DNA from 3 places in the Rhodobacter capsulatus SB 1003 genome. Region 1 is predicted to be linked to each of the others. Evidence: riboswitches for the same ligand, from Rfam matches in the RefSeq annotation. Region 1 holds a riboswitch; each other region holds the start of a gene.
What was found. Region 1 has a riboswitch for cobalamin ahead of RCAP_RS17780 (helix-turn-helix domain-containing protein). Riboswitches for the same ligand answer to the same signal wherever they lie in the genome.

Region 2: linked by a shared signal. The riboswitch ahead of RCAP_RS16590 (TonB-dependent receptor plug domain-containing protein) and the one ahead of RCAP_RS17780 (helix-turn-helix domain-containing protein) in region 1 are both predicted to bind cobalamin.
Region 3: linked by a shared signal. The riboswitch ahead of RCAP_RS10180 (DUF1636 family protein) and the one ahead of RCAP_RS17780 (helix-turn-helix domain-containing protein) in region 1 are both predicted to bind cobalamin.

The regions. Positions count from the first base shown of each region.
Region 1 is NC_014035.1:43,946-49,363, forward strand. Features, by position in the region: gene RCAP_RS17775 (TonB-dependent receptor) at 1-1,494, opposite strand, end outside; gene RCAP_RS17780 (helix-turn-helix domain-containing protein) at 1,592-2,608, opposite strand; cobalamin riboswitch at 2,648-2,874, opposite strand; gene RCAP_RS17785 (TAXI family TRAP transporter solute-binding subunit) at 3,085-4,095, shown strand; gene RCAP_RS17790 (TRAP transporter permease) at 4,179-5,418, shown strand, end outside.
Region 2 is NC_014034.1:3,552,948-3,558,365, forward strand. Features, by position in the region: gene RCAP_RS16585 (DUF4198 domain-containing protein) at 97-993, shown strand; cobalamin riboswitch at 1,013-1,207, shown strand; gene RCAP_RS16590 (TonB-dependent receptor plug domain-containing protein) at 1,333-3,183, shown strand; gene RCAP_RS16595 (ABC transporter substrate-binding protein) at 3,234-4,091, shown strand; gene RCAP_RS16600 (FecCD family ABC transporter permease) at 4,088-5,071, shown strand; gene RCAP_RS16605 (ABC transporter ATP-binding protein) at 5,068-5,418, shown strand, end outside.
Region 3 is NC_014034.1:2,206,979-2,212,396, reverse strand. Features, by position in the region: gene cobD (threonine-phosphate decarboxylase CobD) at 1-403, shown strand, start outside; gene bluB (5,6-dimethylbenzimidazole synthase) at 393-1,016, shown strand; gene RCAP_RS10190 (cobyric acid synthase) at 1,013-2,458, opposite strand; gene cobO (cob(I)yrinic acid a,c-diamide adenosyltransferase) at 2,729-3,367, opposite strand; cobalamin riboswitch at 3,407-3,629, shown strand; gene RCAP_RS10180 (DUF1636 family protein) at 3,709-4,086, shown strand; gene cobW (cobalamin biosynthesis protein CobW) at 4,090-5,136, shown strand; gene cobN (cobaltochelatase subunit CobN) at 5,136-5,418, shown strand, end outside.

The DNA of each region.
Region 1 (5,418 bases):
GCTGTATTCGGGCGCGTAGATCAGGCTCGCGGCATTGCCCGCAAAGGCATAGTTGTAACCAGCGGGCATGTAGCCGCGCGCATAGGAGGCGTGCAGCGTCGTGCGGTCGGAGATATCCCACGCCAAAGTGGCTTTCGGCAGCGGCGTCGTCGTCGCATCCGAGGCGGCATAGCTGCCCGCCAGCGAGAAGGTCTGGCTGGCAGAGCTGGCGATATGGTCGATCCGCAGCCCGCCGCCAAGACGGAGCCGGTCAGTCAGCGCAACCTCGCCAAGGCCGTAAAGTGCGACACCGTTTTGCGTGATGCTGGTCACCCGGCGCGCGCCCATTCCGCGCAGGTCGAAATCCACGTCGGTTGCCTGATGATAAGCGTGAAGGCCCAAAGACCATTTGAACCGTTCGGCGCCCTCGAGCGAACTCAGCCGGATCTCCTGAGAGATCATGCGGTCCTTCAGATCGAAAGCCGTCACGGCGACCCCGGGGATTGGCGGGAGCGGGCTGGAATCGGTATCGAGCAGGAAATCGCGATCAAAGGTGGTGAAGCCGGTGATGGTGGTCAGATCGAACCCGTCCAGGGTCTGGGCATAGTCCAGCGAAGTGACGCTCGAACGGCGGTTTTCCCGGGATGGATCGCTGTAGCGACTTTCGTAGCGGCCGGTCGCCTGCGGCCCGTCGATGTAGCGATACTGCTCCTTGCCGAGGGTCTCGTCTTCGCCAAGGAAGCTGACCCGCAGCGTGCCACCGTTTTCGAAAGCCCAGGCCGCCCCCGCCAAGAGGCTGGTTCGGCCTTCGCGTCCGCCATCGTCATCGCCGCCCGGGCGCGGGTCCGAGATCACCCCGTCCGTTTTCGACCGCTCCAGGCCGAACAGCAGTGCCGGAGCCCCCTCCTTCGCCGCGCCCCAAAGCACCGAGGCGGTATAGCCCGGCGGCTGCGCCCCGGCATCCGAGCCGGAAACGCCAAAGCCCAACTTGACCCCGGTGAAATCGCCCGGGCGCAGCGTGTCGTAGATCAGCAGACCGGCTTCGCTATTGCGCCCGAAGGCCGTTCCCTGCGGCCCTTTCAGCAGTGTCACCTGTTCGGCGGCGAAAAAATGCGGCAGTTGCAGCGTCCCGAGCGGCAGGGCGACGCCATTCACCTGGTAACCGACCGGGTCGCTCAACGCGTTGTCAAAGGCGGAAAGGCCGCGAACCACCAGACGCTCACCGGAATTCGCGCGCTGAAACAGAACATTGCCCGCCCGTGCCGTCACCGCCTCAAGATCCGGGGCGTTGCGCTCGGCCAGATCCGCGCCGTCAATCACGGTTGCATCGCTGGCGGAGCGCAGCGCGGTCTCACTCCAATGACTGGGTGAGATCTCGATGGTGCCAAGGTTGGTCGCCTCCTGCGCGCAAAGGCCGACAGGGGTGGCGCCAAGCGCAAGGGCGGCAACCGAAATCAGGACCCCGCGATGGCGCGGGCCGGGCAGTGGCGGCAAGAAAAGAGGGGCAGGGCACATGTCACGGTCCTCGCTGCGGATGGGCGCCTGCGGGTTAACACGGGCCTGCCGCCCCGACTTTCATCCGGGCAAATAAATCTTCCATTCGGCGAAACCATCAGTTGCGCTGGCTGCCATGGCGGCGCCAGCTGCGCGCGGTCATGCCGAAGCGCTTGCGAAAGGCGGTGCTCAGATGGCTGGGGCTGGAAAAGCCGCAGTCATAAGCGATTTCTGTCAACGAGCGGCCTTGATGGCCGATCAGTTCTGCCGCTCGCTCCAGCCGGAGTTCTCGCAAGCGCTCGAAGACGGTCGTGCCGGTTTCGCGACGGAAGCAGCGGTTGAGCGTGACATGGCTCAGGCCCAGATCCTGCGCCAGATCGTCAAGACTGAAGGTCTCGGCCAGCCGGTCGCGCAGCAGCGCCTCTGTGCGCGCCACCAGCAGCATTGCCTCGGGCATGGCCCCCGCACGGCCCTGCTGCGCCAGTTCCTCGAAGACATTGCCGACGAGGGCGAGGCAATCTCCCTCCTTGCGCAGCAGCGCCGCCGGGGTGTCGGCGCCATCAAAAAAGCGTTCCGGCAGCCCGCGCGCCGGACGCGACAGCCGAAACCTGCGCACCATCCCCGGGTCGGGCAATTCCTGCGCGATCACCCGGCACAGCCGTTCCGTGACCGCTTCGGCCTCGATCACGATGACCAGATTGGAACAGCCCTGCCCGGGATGCAACACACGCGTCAGGGCTTCGGAGTTGGTGCGCAGCACCCATCCCTCGCCGTTGCAGATGTCGTGATCACGCCCCGCGGCGTCCCGGATCGTCATGATCCCCAAGAGGTTGAAGGCGATCAGCAACCGACCGGCGGGCCAAAGGATGACATCCTCTCGTCCCCGGCCGGGGGCGAATTGGCTCAGCGCGACCGAGATCCCCGGCCCGAGCCGCAGCAGATCGATCCGCGTTGCAGCGCCGACCCCGGGCAGGGTGATCCGTGTGGTCTCGCCCTCTCCCGGAAGCGAGCGGGCCGGTTCGATCCGGCCGGAAACAGCCGCGCCCGGTCCCCGGCGATGATCCGGACAGGGGGCCGATGCGGGTTTGGCGACATCCGCAAAATCAGAAACCCGGCTGCGGGCAGCCGATGACAAGCCAGACTCCATAATTCCTCCGATCCGTCACACCCGACGGCTGAGCCAGACTGCAAGGTCGGTCTCCTGACTTGCGGGTCGCTGCCTTCCCGCCCTTCCCATGTCCGGCGTCAGTCCGGGCCACAGTGGATTTTCGGGTCGGCTCGCCGCTCACAGTCGCGGGGGCGGTCGGATTTGGCTCTTGCCCTCCTGCAAGCCGCAGGCGGGATGGCTGTCCTGTTCCCTGCCATCGGATCTGCGATGGCACCATGCACGGACGAAGGCTGCCAGTTCGGGACAGGAAGGTCAAGCTGTCCGGAACGCCCGGCCGCCTCGCCCTCGCGCCGCGGTGCCGCGCTCCGCCGTCTCTCGACGGCCTGCCGGAAAGTCTTGCCTGGCCGTCGAAGCTGGACCTGACGCGGATCATCCCTTACGGTCGGGAGGGTCTGCTTGCTCGCAGCGGCATCTACCCCACCGACGTCCTGGAGGATCTACCTATGAAATTCGTTTCTTTCAAATCCCTTGCGGGAGCCGCGCTTGCGGTCGGCCTGATGGCGCAGGGCGTTGTGGCGCAAGACCTGCAGTTTTTCAGGATCGGAACCGGAGGCACGGCCGGGACCTACTATCCGATCGGCGGCCTGATCGCGAACGCGATTTCCAATCCGCCGGGATCGCGCGCCTGCGCGGATGGCGGGTCTTGCGGCGTGCCCGGGCTGATCGCCACTGCCGTGGCCTCGAACGGGTCGGTCGGCAACGTGAATTCGATCAACGGCGGCACGCTTGAGGCAGGCTTCAGCCAGTCCGACGTCGCCTTCTGGGCGCAGACCGGAACCGGCATCTGGGAAGGTCAGCCGCCGGTCGAAAAGCTGCGGCTGATCGCGACCCTTTACCCCGAAAGCATCCATCTTGTCGCCACCAAGGCGTCGGGCATCACCTCTGTTGCCGATCTCAAGGGCAAGCGGGTGTCGCTTGACGAGCCGGGATCGGGCACGCTGGTCGATGCCAAGATCATTCTGGGCGCCTTCGGCCTGACCGAAGCCGACATCACGCCGGAATATCTGAAACCCGATCAGGCCTCGGACCGGATGCGCGACGGGGCGATGGACGCGTTCTTCTTCGTGGGCGGTTATCCGGCCGGTGCGATCGCCGAACTGTCCAGCCAGCATGAGGTGGTGATGGTTCCGATCACCGGCCCCGAGGTCGATGCGCTGCGCGCCGAATACAAGTTCTTCGCCAATGACGTGGTTCCGGCGGGCACCTACAAGGGCCAGGACGCCGAAGTGCCCACCCTGTCGGTGGGCGCGCAGCTGGTGACCTCGGCCGATCTCTCCGAAGAGCTGGTCTACGGCATCACCAAGGCGATGTTCAACGAGACCACCCAGAAGCTGTTTGCCAACGGACATTCCAAGGGCAAGTTCATCACGCTGGAAAATGCGGTGCAGGGCGCGGGTATCCCGTTCCATCCGGGCGCCGAAAAGTTCTATAGGGAAGTCGGCGCGATCAAGTGATCGGCCTGTTCTGAACCGACCGGGAACGCGATCGCGACCGCCGATCGCGTTCCTTTATCTACACGAGCCTTGAGGATACCCCGATGAGTGACGGCAAACGCGCGATGACCGCAGCGGAGCTTGCAGCGATCGAAGAACAGTTCGATCCCGAAGCGCGCTTTCGCACCGTCACGCGGCCCGTGGCCACTCTGGCGGGGGTGATCCTCTTCGCGCTGGCCTGCTATCACTACTATACCTCCGGTTTCGGCATTCCGCGCGCCACCACCCATCGCGGCATCCACATGGGGGTGTCGCTGCTGCTGATCTTCCTCAGCTTTGCCGCGCTGTCCTCTCGGCGCCACAGGACGCATGGTTTTGCCGTGCTTGGCCTGCCGGTCACGGACTGGCTTTTCGGCATCGGGGCACTGGTCAGCGCGCTTTATGTGCCGTGGATCTATGATCAGCTTGCCTTCCGCATCGGCAATCCGCTGCAGATCGACGTGGCGATGGGGACGATCCTTCTGGTGACCCTGCTTGAGGCCGTGCGCCGGTCGATGGGCTGGCCCTTGCCCCTCATCGCGCTGATGTTCATCGGATATGCCTATTTCGGCCAGTCGATGCCGGGGATCTTCGTGCATCCCGGAGCGGACTGGTCGGGGATCGTCAACCACCTTTACCTGTCGTCGCAGGGTGTCTACGGCACCGCGCTGGGTGTCATCGCGACCTATGTGTTCCATTTCGTGCTGTTCGGGGCGATGGCGCAGCGTATCGGGCTGGGTCAGTTGTTCATTGACCTGGCGACGGCGCTGACCGGGCGCTTTTCCGGCGGTCCGGCGAAAGTGTCGGTCGTGTCCTCGGCGCTTCTGGGCTCGATCTCGGGCTCGTCCATCGCCAATACGGTGACCACCGGCGCGCTGACCATTCCCGCGATGATCAAGATCGGCTTCCGGCGTCATTTCGCGGCGGCGGTCGAGGCGGCCGCCTCCACCGGCGGTCAGATCACCCCGCCGGTGATGGGGGCGGTGGCGTTCCTGATGGTCGAATATCTGGGCATCCCGCTGCGCACCATCCTGATTGCGGCCATCGTGCCCGCCTTCATGCACTTTTTCGGGGTGCTGGTGCAGGTGCATCTGGAGGCCCGGCGACTGGGCATCCGCGGCCTGCGCAAGGAAGAATTGCCCAATGCGATGCGGGTGCTGCGCGAGGGCTGGCTGTCGATTCTGCCGCTGATCCTGCTGGTTTACATGCTGATGTCGGGGCGCACGCCGTTTCTGGCCGCCTTCTGGGCGATCACCGCCTGTATCGTGATCTATGCCATTCAGCGGGTGATGGCGGCGGGGCTGG
Region 2 (5,418 bases), on a different replicon from region 1:
GCCCGGCTTTCTGCCCGGCCCTCCGGGGCCACATCCCTTCGTCCTTTCGCGTCTTGCGGCCGGTTGCCCCGGACCGCGCCCCGGAAGGAAACGACCATGTTCTTGCACGGAAACCTGATGGCCGCCGCCCGCGCGCTGCTGTCGATCCCCCGCCCCGCCACGCCGGGGCTGATGGCGCATCTGCCCGAGACGGGCGGCGTCCTGACCCTTGCCCTCGGCGATCCTTTGGGCGGCGGCGCGGTGCTTGACCTTGCCGCGCCGCTTGCGGTGTTTCACCAGCACGGCGCCCGCCGCACCGATCTGACCTCCGGGCTGACGGCGGATCTGCTGCAGGGCGCGGGCAATGCCGCGCGCGCCTGGCGGACCCGGGTCGATCTGTCGGCGCCGGGGCTGCACCGGATCCACGCCGAGGCCCCGGTCGGGCGCGATCCCGAGGGCCGCGGGCTGGTGCAGCATGCGGCCGCCTGTTTCGTCCTGCGCGGCGCCGCGACCGCCACCCCCGAGCCGCTTGGCCTCGCCGTCGAGATCCTGCCCGACCTGCTCTCGCCCGGGTTCCTGCCCGGGATGCGGTTTTCGGCGCGGGTGCTGGCGCAGGGGCATCCGCTGACGGCGACGACGGTGCATCTGGAACGGGTCGGGGCGGAACCCGTCGGCACGCAGGTGCAAGCCCTGCCCGACCACGGGGCGCCGCTCTGGATCGTCGCCGAAACCGACCGCGAGGGCCGGTTCCGGGTCTCGCTGCCCGCGCCCGGGCTTTGGGCGATCACCGCGACGGGGCCGATCGGCTGGTCCGGGCTGCGGCCGGTGCGACATGTCACCACGCTTTGGCAGCGCTTCGGCAGCCCGGGCCAGGGCACGGGAAAGGAGAGCGAAGCCCTTGCAATGGCTTGGGAAACCGCCGCCGTCCGGCCCCCTCACCGCGAAGCCGCCGTGCCGGGGGAGGTCGCCCCGGTGCCGGCGCCCGAACCGCGGCCGCGGGAAAGCACCGCTTGACCTGCGGGGGGATTTCGTCTTGGTTGTGTCCCGTCCAAGTTCCGGCCTGCGGGTCGGATTGAAAGGGAACACGGAACGGCCCCCGGGCCCAGACCGTGGCTGCCCCCGCAACTGTGAGCGGCGAGCGACGTCGACATGCCACTGGGATTTCCCGGGAAGGCCGACGAAGCGAAGACCCGTGAGCCAGGAGACCTGCTTGGACGATCACCCACCCGGGCGCGAGGGGCGCCACGGGAGCGGTCTGTCCGCAGAGGTGAGCTGTCGCCGTCTGCGGAAAGCCCAGCTTTTCCGTGACATCTCTCATGCCGGGCCGTCTTGCCCGAACCGAAGGTCTGTCCGATGCCGCCTCTGTCGCGTCTTGCCCTGCTCTCTGCCGCTTTCGCCTCTGCCGCCGCCCCCGCGCTGGCGCAGGAGGAGATCACCGATCTGGACACGATTTCCGTCACCGCCTCCTCCGAGCCGGTCAAGCTCAGCCGCACCGGCGCGACCGTCACCGTCGTCACCGCCGAAGAGATCGAAAAGGCGCCGCTCGGCTTTGCCGATTACCTCTCCACCCTGCCCGGCATCACGCTGAGCGCGAACGGCGGGCTGGGCACCCAGACCTCGCTGCGGGTGCGCGGCCTGCCCGCCTATTACCTGGGCACCCGGATCGACGGCATCAACGTCACCGATGCCGCGAACCCGCAGGTGTCCTATTCCTTCGGCGGGCTGACCACCGCGGGCCTGTCGCGCATCGAGGTGCTGCGCGGCGCGCAATCGGCGCTTTACGGCTCAGAGGCGGTGGCGGGGGTGATCGACATCACCAGCTGGCGCCCCGAGACCGAGGGCAGCTCGGGCCAGGTCGCGCTTGAGGCGGGGTCGCGGGACACCCGCAGCGGCAGCGCCTCGGTCGGGCTGAAGACGGACCGGACCGAACTGGCGCTGACCGCCAGCCGCACCGTGACCGATGGCATCTCGGCCTATGCGCTGGGCACCGAGAAAGACGGGTTCAACGGCACGCAGATCAACGCCTCTGCCCGCCATGCGCTGACCGAAAGCCTGACGATCGGGGCGGCGGCGCTCGTGCAGGATACCTCTGTCGCCTTTGACAACACCGGCGCCGATGCCGACAACCGGTCCGACAGCCGCCTGCGCGGCGGGCGGGTCTTTGCGCAATTCGACACCGGCGCGGTCTGGCACGAGCTGTCGCTGGCCCGCGCCCGCACCGAACGCGATGTCCACGAATACGGCAGCGACACCCATTTCCTTTCCGACCGCGACACCCTTGCCTATGCCGGTCGCTGGTCGGCGCGGGACACGCTGTCGCTGAACTGGGGCCTTGAACACGGAAAGGACGATTTCTCCGTCGCCTCGTCCTGGTCCACCACGGCGAACGGCATCCGCACCACCGCCGCCTTTGCCGAGGCGCTCTGGTCGCCGCGCGCCGATCTGGACCTGTCGTTTGCGCTGCGCCACGACGATCACAATCTTTTTGGCGGCCATGACAGCGGCCGTCTGGCGCTGGCCTGGCGCCCGGATGCCGACTGGGTCCTGCGCGCCGTCGCCGCCACCGGCTTCCGCGCCCCCTCGCCCTATGAACTCTGGAGCAGCTACGGCAAGCCGACCTTCCAGCCCGAAACCAGCCGCAGCTTCGAAATCGGCGCCGAGCGGATGCTGGCGGGCGGCTCGATCTCGGCGACGCTGTTTGACACCCGGGTCGAGGATCAGATCACCTTCGACAGCAACACCTTTACCTATGTGCAGCAGGCCGGGACCACGAAAAGCAAGGGGATCGAGCTGGCGGGCAAGGCCGCGATCGGGGCGAACTGGTCGCTGTTCGGCGCCTATGCCTATACCGACGTGACGGTGCGGGAGGGCACGGCCGAACGGCGCGGGGCCCGGTCGCCGCGGCACAATCTGACGCTCGGTGTCGATGGCCGGATCGGCGCGCGGCTCGACGCCCGGTTCAGCGTCACCCATGTGGCCGGTCTGTGGGATGAATACGTGGATTATTCCAGCTTCCCCTATGCGACGATGCAGCAGAAGATGTCGGATTACACGGTGGCGACGCTGTCGATGTCCTATGCGCTGACCGAGACCGCCGAGGCCACCCTGCGGGTCGAGAACCTGTTCGACGAAAGCTATCAGACCGCGCGGAACTTCGGTCAGCCGGGACGGTCGCTTTACCTCGGGGTCCGCACCAAATTCTGACGGTGCCGCGCCGGAGGCGGGCCCTCCGGCGCGTTTTGGAATGGAATGAGATGACGGCGCAGCCAGCCCCCTTGCCGATCCGCCCGCCCGCCCGGCGGCGCCAGCGCCTTTGGGCCGCGGGGTTGGCGCTGCTCTCGGCGCTGGCGCTGCCCGCTGCGGCGGCGCCCGCCCGTGTCGTCTCGATCAACCTGTGCACCGATCAGCTGGCGATGATGCTGGCCGCGCCGGGGCAGCTTGTGTCGGTCACCCGTCTGGCCCGCGATCCCGCCGCCTCGGTGATGGCCGAAGCCGCAAGGGCTTATCCCGCGAACCGCGGTCAGGCCGAAGAGGTCTATCTGCTGCATCCCGATCTGGTGCTGGCCGGGCGTTATACCGCGCAGCCGACGGTGGCGATGCTGCGCCGCCTTGGCATTCCGGTGGCGGTCTTCGAGCCCGCCGACAGCTTTGCCGACATGCAGGCCGATATCGCCCGGATGGGTGCCTTGCTGGGCCGCGAGCCCGAGGCCGCCGCGATGGCCGGCGCTTTCGCCGCAAGGCTGGCGCGGATCCGCGCGGCAAGCCTGCCCGGGCCGCGGCCGCTCGCCGCCACCTGGTCGGCGCAGGGCTACATGTCGGGCCATCAAAGCCTGGCGGGCGAAATCCTGACCACCGCCGGCTTTGACAGTTTGGCCGCGCGGATGGGGCGGGCGCAGGGCAGCACCCTGCCGCTCGAGGCGCTGGTTCTGGCCGATCCCGATCTGGTGGTGACCGGGCGGATCGGCCCCGGGTCGTCGCGCGCCGAGGCACCGCTGACCCATCCGGCCCTGCGCGCGCTGACCGGCCGCCGCGCCGCCGTGGAAGACCGCGACTGGATCTGCGGCCTGCCTTCGGTTCTCGATGCCACCGAACGGCTTGGGGGAATGAAATGACCGAAAGACCGCTGCACATCGGGCTTGGGATGGCGCTGGTCGCGCTGTTTGTCGCCTCGCTGCTGACCGGCGTGGCCGAGGTGGCGCCGCTGACCGCGCTCAGGGCGCTTCTCACCGGGGGCGAGGGGCCTTTGGGCCTTGTGATGCGGGAAATCCGGCTGCCGCGGGCGATCCTGGCCGCGATGGTGGGGGCAAGCCTTGGGCTTTCGGGCGCGGCGATGCAGGGGCTGTTGCGCAACCCGATGGCGGAACCCGGGGTGATCGGCATTTCCGCCGCGGCGGCGCTGGGGGCGGTGATCGCGCTGCAGACCGGGCTTGCCGCCAGCTTCGCGCTGGCGCTGCCGCTGGCGGCGCTGCTGGGCGCGCTGATCGGCGTCGGTGCGATCCTGTTTCTGGCCGGGCGCGGCGGCACGCTGGCGCTGATCCTGGCGGGGATCGCGCTTTCGGCGCTGGCCTCGGCGCTGACCTCGCTGGTGCTCAACCTCTCGCCCAATCCCTTTGCCGCGCAGGATATCGTGTTCTGGATGATGGGGTCGCTGGCCGATTGTTCCTTTACCCATGTCGCGATCGCCGCGCCCTTCATGGCGGCGGGCGGCCTGCTTCTGGCCCGCACCGGCCGCGGCCTTGACGCGCTGACGCTCGGCGAGGAGGCCGCCGCCTCGATGGGCATCGACCTGACCCGGCTGCGGCTGGCGGTGATCCTGGGCACGGCGGCTTCGGTGGGGGCGGCGACGGCGGTGGCGGGGACGGTCGGTTTCGTCGGCCTTGTCGTGCCGCATCTGCTGCGCCCCCTTGTCGGCGCCAGCCCGGCGCGGCTTTTGCCCGCGGCGGCCTTGGGCGGCGCGGTGCTGGTGCTGATCGCCGATATCGCGGTGCGCAAGGTGCTGCCGGGGCAGGATCTGAAGCTGGGCGTTCTGATGGCGCTGGTCGGCGCGCCGGTGTTCCTGAACCTGATCTGGCGGATGCGAGGCCAGCCATGAGCCTGATGCGACTGGACAATCTGACGGTGCAGCGGGGCGGGCGGGTCAGCCTGCATCCGGCCAGCCTGCAGGCGGCCCCGGGCGAGTTCATCGGCCTGATCGGTCCGAACGGCGCGGGGAAATCGACGCTTCTGCGCGCGGCACTGGGGCTGATCGCGGCGCGGGGCCAATCCTCGCTGGCGCAGCTGTCGCCGCGCGCCCGCGCCCGCGCCGCCGCCTGGCTGCCGCAGCAGCGCGAGATCGCCTGGGGGCTGCGCGTCGCGGCGCTGGTGGCGCTGGCGCAAAACGGGCGCGAGGATGCGCCGCAGGTCGCCGCCGCCCTGGCGCGGATGGATGTGACGGCGCTG
Region 3 (5,418 bases), on a different replicon from region 1:
CGGGCTGGCCGGGCTGCGGCTGGGCTTTGTCTTTGCCGATGCGGCGACGGTGGCGGCGCTGTCCGAGATGGCGGGCCCCTGGCCGGTCTCGGGTCCGGCGCTGGAGATCGGCCGCCGGGCGCTTCTCGACCGCAACTGGGCGATGGCGACGGCGCTGCGGCTGGGGGCGGAAACGATGCGGATGGATGCGCTGGCGGCGCGGGCGGGCTGGCGGCTGGTCGGGGGCACGGCGCTCTTTCGCACCTATGCCACGCCCGATGCGGCAGCGGCCCAGGACCATCTGGCCCGGGCCCGGATCTGGTCGCGGGTCTTTCCCTATGCGGCGGACTGGCTGCGCCTGGGTCTGCCCGGCAACGAGAGCGAATGGATGCGACTGGAAAAGGCCCTGACGAATGAACTTTGAACAGACCCACCGCGACGCGTTGACCGAGGTGTTGCGCTGGCGCCGCGACGTGCGCCATTTCCGCCCCGATCCGATCGACGAGGCGGTGATCGACCGGCTGCGCGCGGTGATGGACATGGCCCCCTCGGTCGGCAATGCGCGGCCCTGGCGGGTGATCCGGGTGGACAGCCCGGCGCTGCGGGCCGAGGTGCTGGCGAATTTCAACGCCGCGCGCGCGGCGGCGGGATCTGCCTACGCGGGCGAACAGGCCGAGGCCTATGCGACCTTGAAACTGCAGGGCATCGATCAGGCGCCGTTGCAGCTGGCCGTCTTCACCCATCGCGATCCGGCCGCGGGGCATGGGCTGGGCCGCGCCTCGATGCCGGTGACGCTGCAGCAATCGACGGCGATGGCCATTCACACGCTCTGGCTTGCCGCGCGGGCGGAAAACCTTGGCCTCGGCATGGTCTCGGTGCTGGACCCGAAGGCGGTCGAGCGGCTTCTGAATGCGCCGCCCGATTGGGACTTCGTCGCCTGGCTCTGCATCGGGGTGCCCGAATTCACCGATGACACGCCGCTTTTGCACCGGGCGGGCTGGCAGGAAAACCTGCCGACCGAATGGGAGCGGCGCTAACGCGCCAAGGCCAGAATCCCGGTCACGTCGAGATGCGTCTCGAGGTGATCGGCGAGCGCGTCGAGCGCCGCTTCGACCCCCGCGGCATGGCTCTGCCCCGAGGCGCGGATGCCAAGCCCGCGCAGAAAGGCCGCGCGGAACGCATCGGCGCCGAAAAGCCCGTGCAGATAGCTGCCGATGACCCGGCCATCGGCCGACATCGCGCCTTCGTTCTGGCCCTCGACGATGGCAAAGGGCCGGGCGCGGTCGGCCCCCTCGGTGCGGCCGATGTGGATTTCATAGCCTTCGACCGCGAGCCCCGACCCGGCATGGGTGGCCCGCACCCGCGTCAGCCGCTTGTCGGGCGTCATCACCGTCTCGACGTCGAGCAGGCCCAGACCGGGGGTGGTGCCCGCAGGCCCCTCGATCCCCTCGGGATCGGCGACGCTCCGGCCCAGCATCTGATAGCCGCCGCAGATGCCGAGCACATGGCCGCCGCGCCGGACATGGGCGGCAAGGTCGATGTCCCAGCCCTGTTCGCGCAGAAAGGCCAGATCGCCGCGGGTGGATTTTGACCCCGGAAGGATCACCAGCCGCGCCTCGGCCGGGATCGGCTGGCCGGGCTGCACCATCACCATCCGCACCCCGGGCTCGGCCGCAAGCGGGTCGAGATCGTCGAAATTGGCAATGCGCGACAGCGTCAGGCAGGCGATCACCGTTCCCCCGGTCGCGGGGCCCGAGGCGATGTCAAGCGCATCTTCGGCGGGCAGCTTGTGGGCAAGCGGAAACCACGGCAGCGTGCCGAAACCGCGCCAGCCGGTGCGGGCCCCGATCAGCCGGTAGCCGTCGTCGAAAAGCGTAACATCGCCGCGGAACTTGTTGATCAGAAAGCCGGAAATCATCTCGGCATCAGCGGGGTCAAGCACCGCTTGCGTGCCGACGATCTGCGCGATGACGCCGCCGCGGTCGATGTCGCCGACCAGCACCACAGGCACATCGGCCGCCCGCGCAAAGCCCATGTTGGCAATGTCGCCCGCGCGCAGATTGACCTCGGCCGGGCTGCCCGCGCCCTCGACGATCACCAGATCATGGGTCGCCTTGAGCCGGTTGAAACTTTCCAGAACCGCCCCCATCAGCTGCGGTTTCAGCGTCGCATAAACGCGCGCCCGGGTGGTGGTGAGCCGCTTGCCCTGCACCACGACCTGCGCACCAACGTCACTTTCGGGCTTCAAGAGGATCGGGTTCATGTCGGTCACGGGCTCCAGCCCGCAGGCCAGCGCCTGCAGCGCCTGCGCGCGGCCGATCTCGCCGCCATCTGCGGTGACGGCGGCATTGTTCGACATGTTCTGCGGCTTGAAGGGCGCCACCGTCAGCCCCCGCCGCCGCGCCGCCCGGCACAGACCGGCGACCAGCATCGACTTGCCGACATTCGAGCCCGCGCCCTGGATCATCAAGGCGGTCATGACACCCTCCCGGCGCGCATGGGGACCCTGCAGGAGCCTCCGGCGGGGATATTTATTGGCAAGATGAAAGCGCAGTCGCAAGAAAGTGGGCGACGCGCCTTGGGCCGCTTGCGCGGGGAAGACGCGCCGCTTTCACCTTGCACGGTCATCGGGATCCCTCCCTGTACCGTGTTGCCAGCTTGCCCGATCATGGTTACCAAATCCCTAACGCTCTGTTTCATCTTGCCACAAATATCCCGGGGGTCCGGGGGCAGCGCCCGGCCTTTGAGATCAGAACTCGACCCCCGGCTGGCCCTTGATGCCTGCCCGGAACGGGTGCTTCACCTGACCCATCTCGGTCACTAGATCGGCCGCCTCGATCAGCGCTTCGGCGGCATTGCGGCCGGTCAGCACGACATGCGTCCTCTCGGGCCGCTCGTCGCGCAAAAACGCCAGCACCTCCTCGACATCGAGATAGCCATAGCGCAGCGCGATGTTGATCTCGTCCAGAAGCACCAGCCGGATTTCGGGATCACGGATCAGCTCCTTCGCCTTTTCCCAGCCCGCGACGGCCGCCGCGATGTCGCGCTCGCGGTCCTGGGTTTCCCAGGTGAAGCCCTCGCCCATCGCATGGAACTGGCACAGATCGCCGAAATGCGTGGTCAGAAGCCGCCGCTCGCCGGTGTCCCAGGCGCCCTTGATGAACTGCACCACCGCGCAGGGCATCTGATGCGCGATGCAGCGCAGAATCATCCCGAACCCGGCCGAGCTTTTGCCCTTGCCCGAGCCGGTATGAACGATGATCAGCCCCTTTTCCCCCGATTTCCCCGCCATGATCTTGTCGCGGGCGGCTTTCTTCTTCGCCATCTTCACCGCATGCCGGGCCAGTTCGTCCGGTCCGGTCTCGGGGCTGTCGTTTTCGGGCGTCATCGGGGCGGTCCTCGCGCTTGACAATAGATCGCGTCTTGGCCACTCAGGGCGGGCGCTGGTTTCTGTCCTATGACAGGCGAAGAGGGAATGTGAAGGGAATTGCGACGGCTTTGCCGCGAAACCCGACCGCAGCCGCCCCCGCGACCGTGACCGGAGAGGGCGCCCCGAGGCCACTGGCACCAGCCGGGAAGGCGGGGCGACCGTGAGGGGACCCCCCCTCGCATCCGCAAGCCGGGAGACCTGCCAGCGCATGGATTTCGGGCGGACGGGGTGTTCCGCGACCGGGGGCAGGGCGCTGCGCTCTCACTCTGGCCGTTCCCCCAACCCCAAGAGGAGGGGCGATGGCCACCACGCTGCATGTCTGCACCACCTGTCGCGGCACCGCCGCGGCGCCGCTGGCCGAGGAGGCCGGGCCCCGTCCGGGCGAACTTCTGGCCCATGCGCTTTCCGCGCTGCCCGTGCCCGAGGGGGTGACGGTGGTGCCGGTCGAATGCCTTTCCGCCTGCACCCAGGGCTGCGCCGTCGCGCTCTCGGGCCCGGGCAAATGGTCCTATGTCTATGGCCGTCTCGATCCGCGCGACGCCGACACGATCCTGACCGGCGCCGCCCAGTTCGAGGCCGCCGAGAAGGGCCTGATCCCCTGGCGCGAACGCCCGGAAATCTTTCGCAAGCAATGCCTTGCCCGTATCCCCCCGCAAATCGTCCCGTCTCAGGAGTGAGCCATGTCCGATCTGACCAAAATCCCCGTCACCGTGATCACCGGCTTTCTGGGCGCGGGCAAGACCACGCTCATCCGCCATCTGATGGCCAATCCCGAGGGCCGCAAGCTCGCCGTTCTGGTCAATGAATTCGGCACCGTCGGCGTCGATGGCGAGATCTTGCGCCAATGCGCCGATGAAAACTGCCCCGATGAAAACATCGTCGAACTGGCGAATGGCTGCATCTGCTGCACCGTCGCCGATGAATTCATCCCGACGATCGAGGCGCTGATGGCCCGGCCCGTCCGCCCCGATCACATCCTGATCGAGACCTCGGGGCTGGCTTTGCCGAAGCCGCTTCTGAAGGCCTTCGACTGGCCCGCGATCCGCTCGAAGATCACGGTGGACGGGGTGATTGCTGTGGCCGATGCCGAGGCCGTCGCCGCGGGCCGCTTTGCCCCCGATGTCGCCGCCGTCGATGCCCAGCGTCAGGCCGATGACATCATCGACCATGAAACGCCCCTTTCCGAGGTCTTCGAGGATCAGATCGCCTGCGCCGATATCGTGCTTTTGTCGAAAGCTGATCTGGCCGGGGCCGAGGGTCTGGCCACGGCCCGCGCGCTGATCGAGGCGGAACTGCCGCGCAAGCTGCCGATCCTGCCGCTGACCGAAGGCGTGATCGATCCGAAGGTGATCCTGGGCCTTGGCGCCGCCGCCGAGGATGATCTGGCTGCCCGGCCCAGCCATCACGACGATCACGACGATCACGAGCATGACGATTTCGACACGGTGGTGATCGAACTCCCGGAAATCGCCGATCCGGCGGCGCTGGTGGCCGCGATCGAACGGCTGGCGCGCGAGCAGAACATCCTGCGCGTCAAGGGGCACATCGCCGTTGCGGGCAAGCCGATGCGGCTTTTGGTGCAGGCCGTGGGGGAACGCGTGCGGCATCAATATGACCGGCCCTGGGGCACGGAGGCCCGCCGCTCGGCGCTGGTGGTGATCGCGGAACATCACGATGTCGACGAGGCGGCGATCCGCGCCGTGCTGCTGGGTGGGGTCGCCGCCTGATGCATGTCGTCTTCCGCGAAAGCCACGGGCTCGAGGAAACCGCGGTGCCGACCGATCTGGGTCAGCGCCCGGCGGATCTTGTGGTGCTGTCGCTCTCTGACAGCGATCTGGGGGCTTTCGCGGCGGGCTGGAAACGCGCGGGCGGGCGGCTGCCCTCGCTGCGGCTGGCCAATCTGGTGGCGCTGAAACATCCGATTTCGGTCGATACTTACGTTGAAAACACGCTGTCGGGGGCGAAGGGGATCCTGATCCGGCTGATCGGCGGCGAGGCTTACTGGCCCT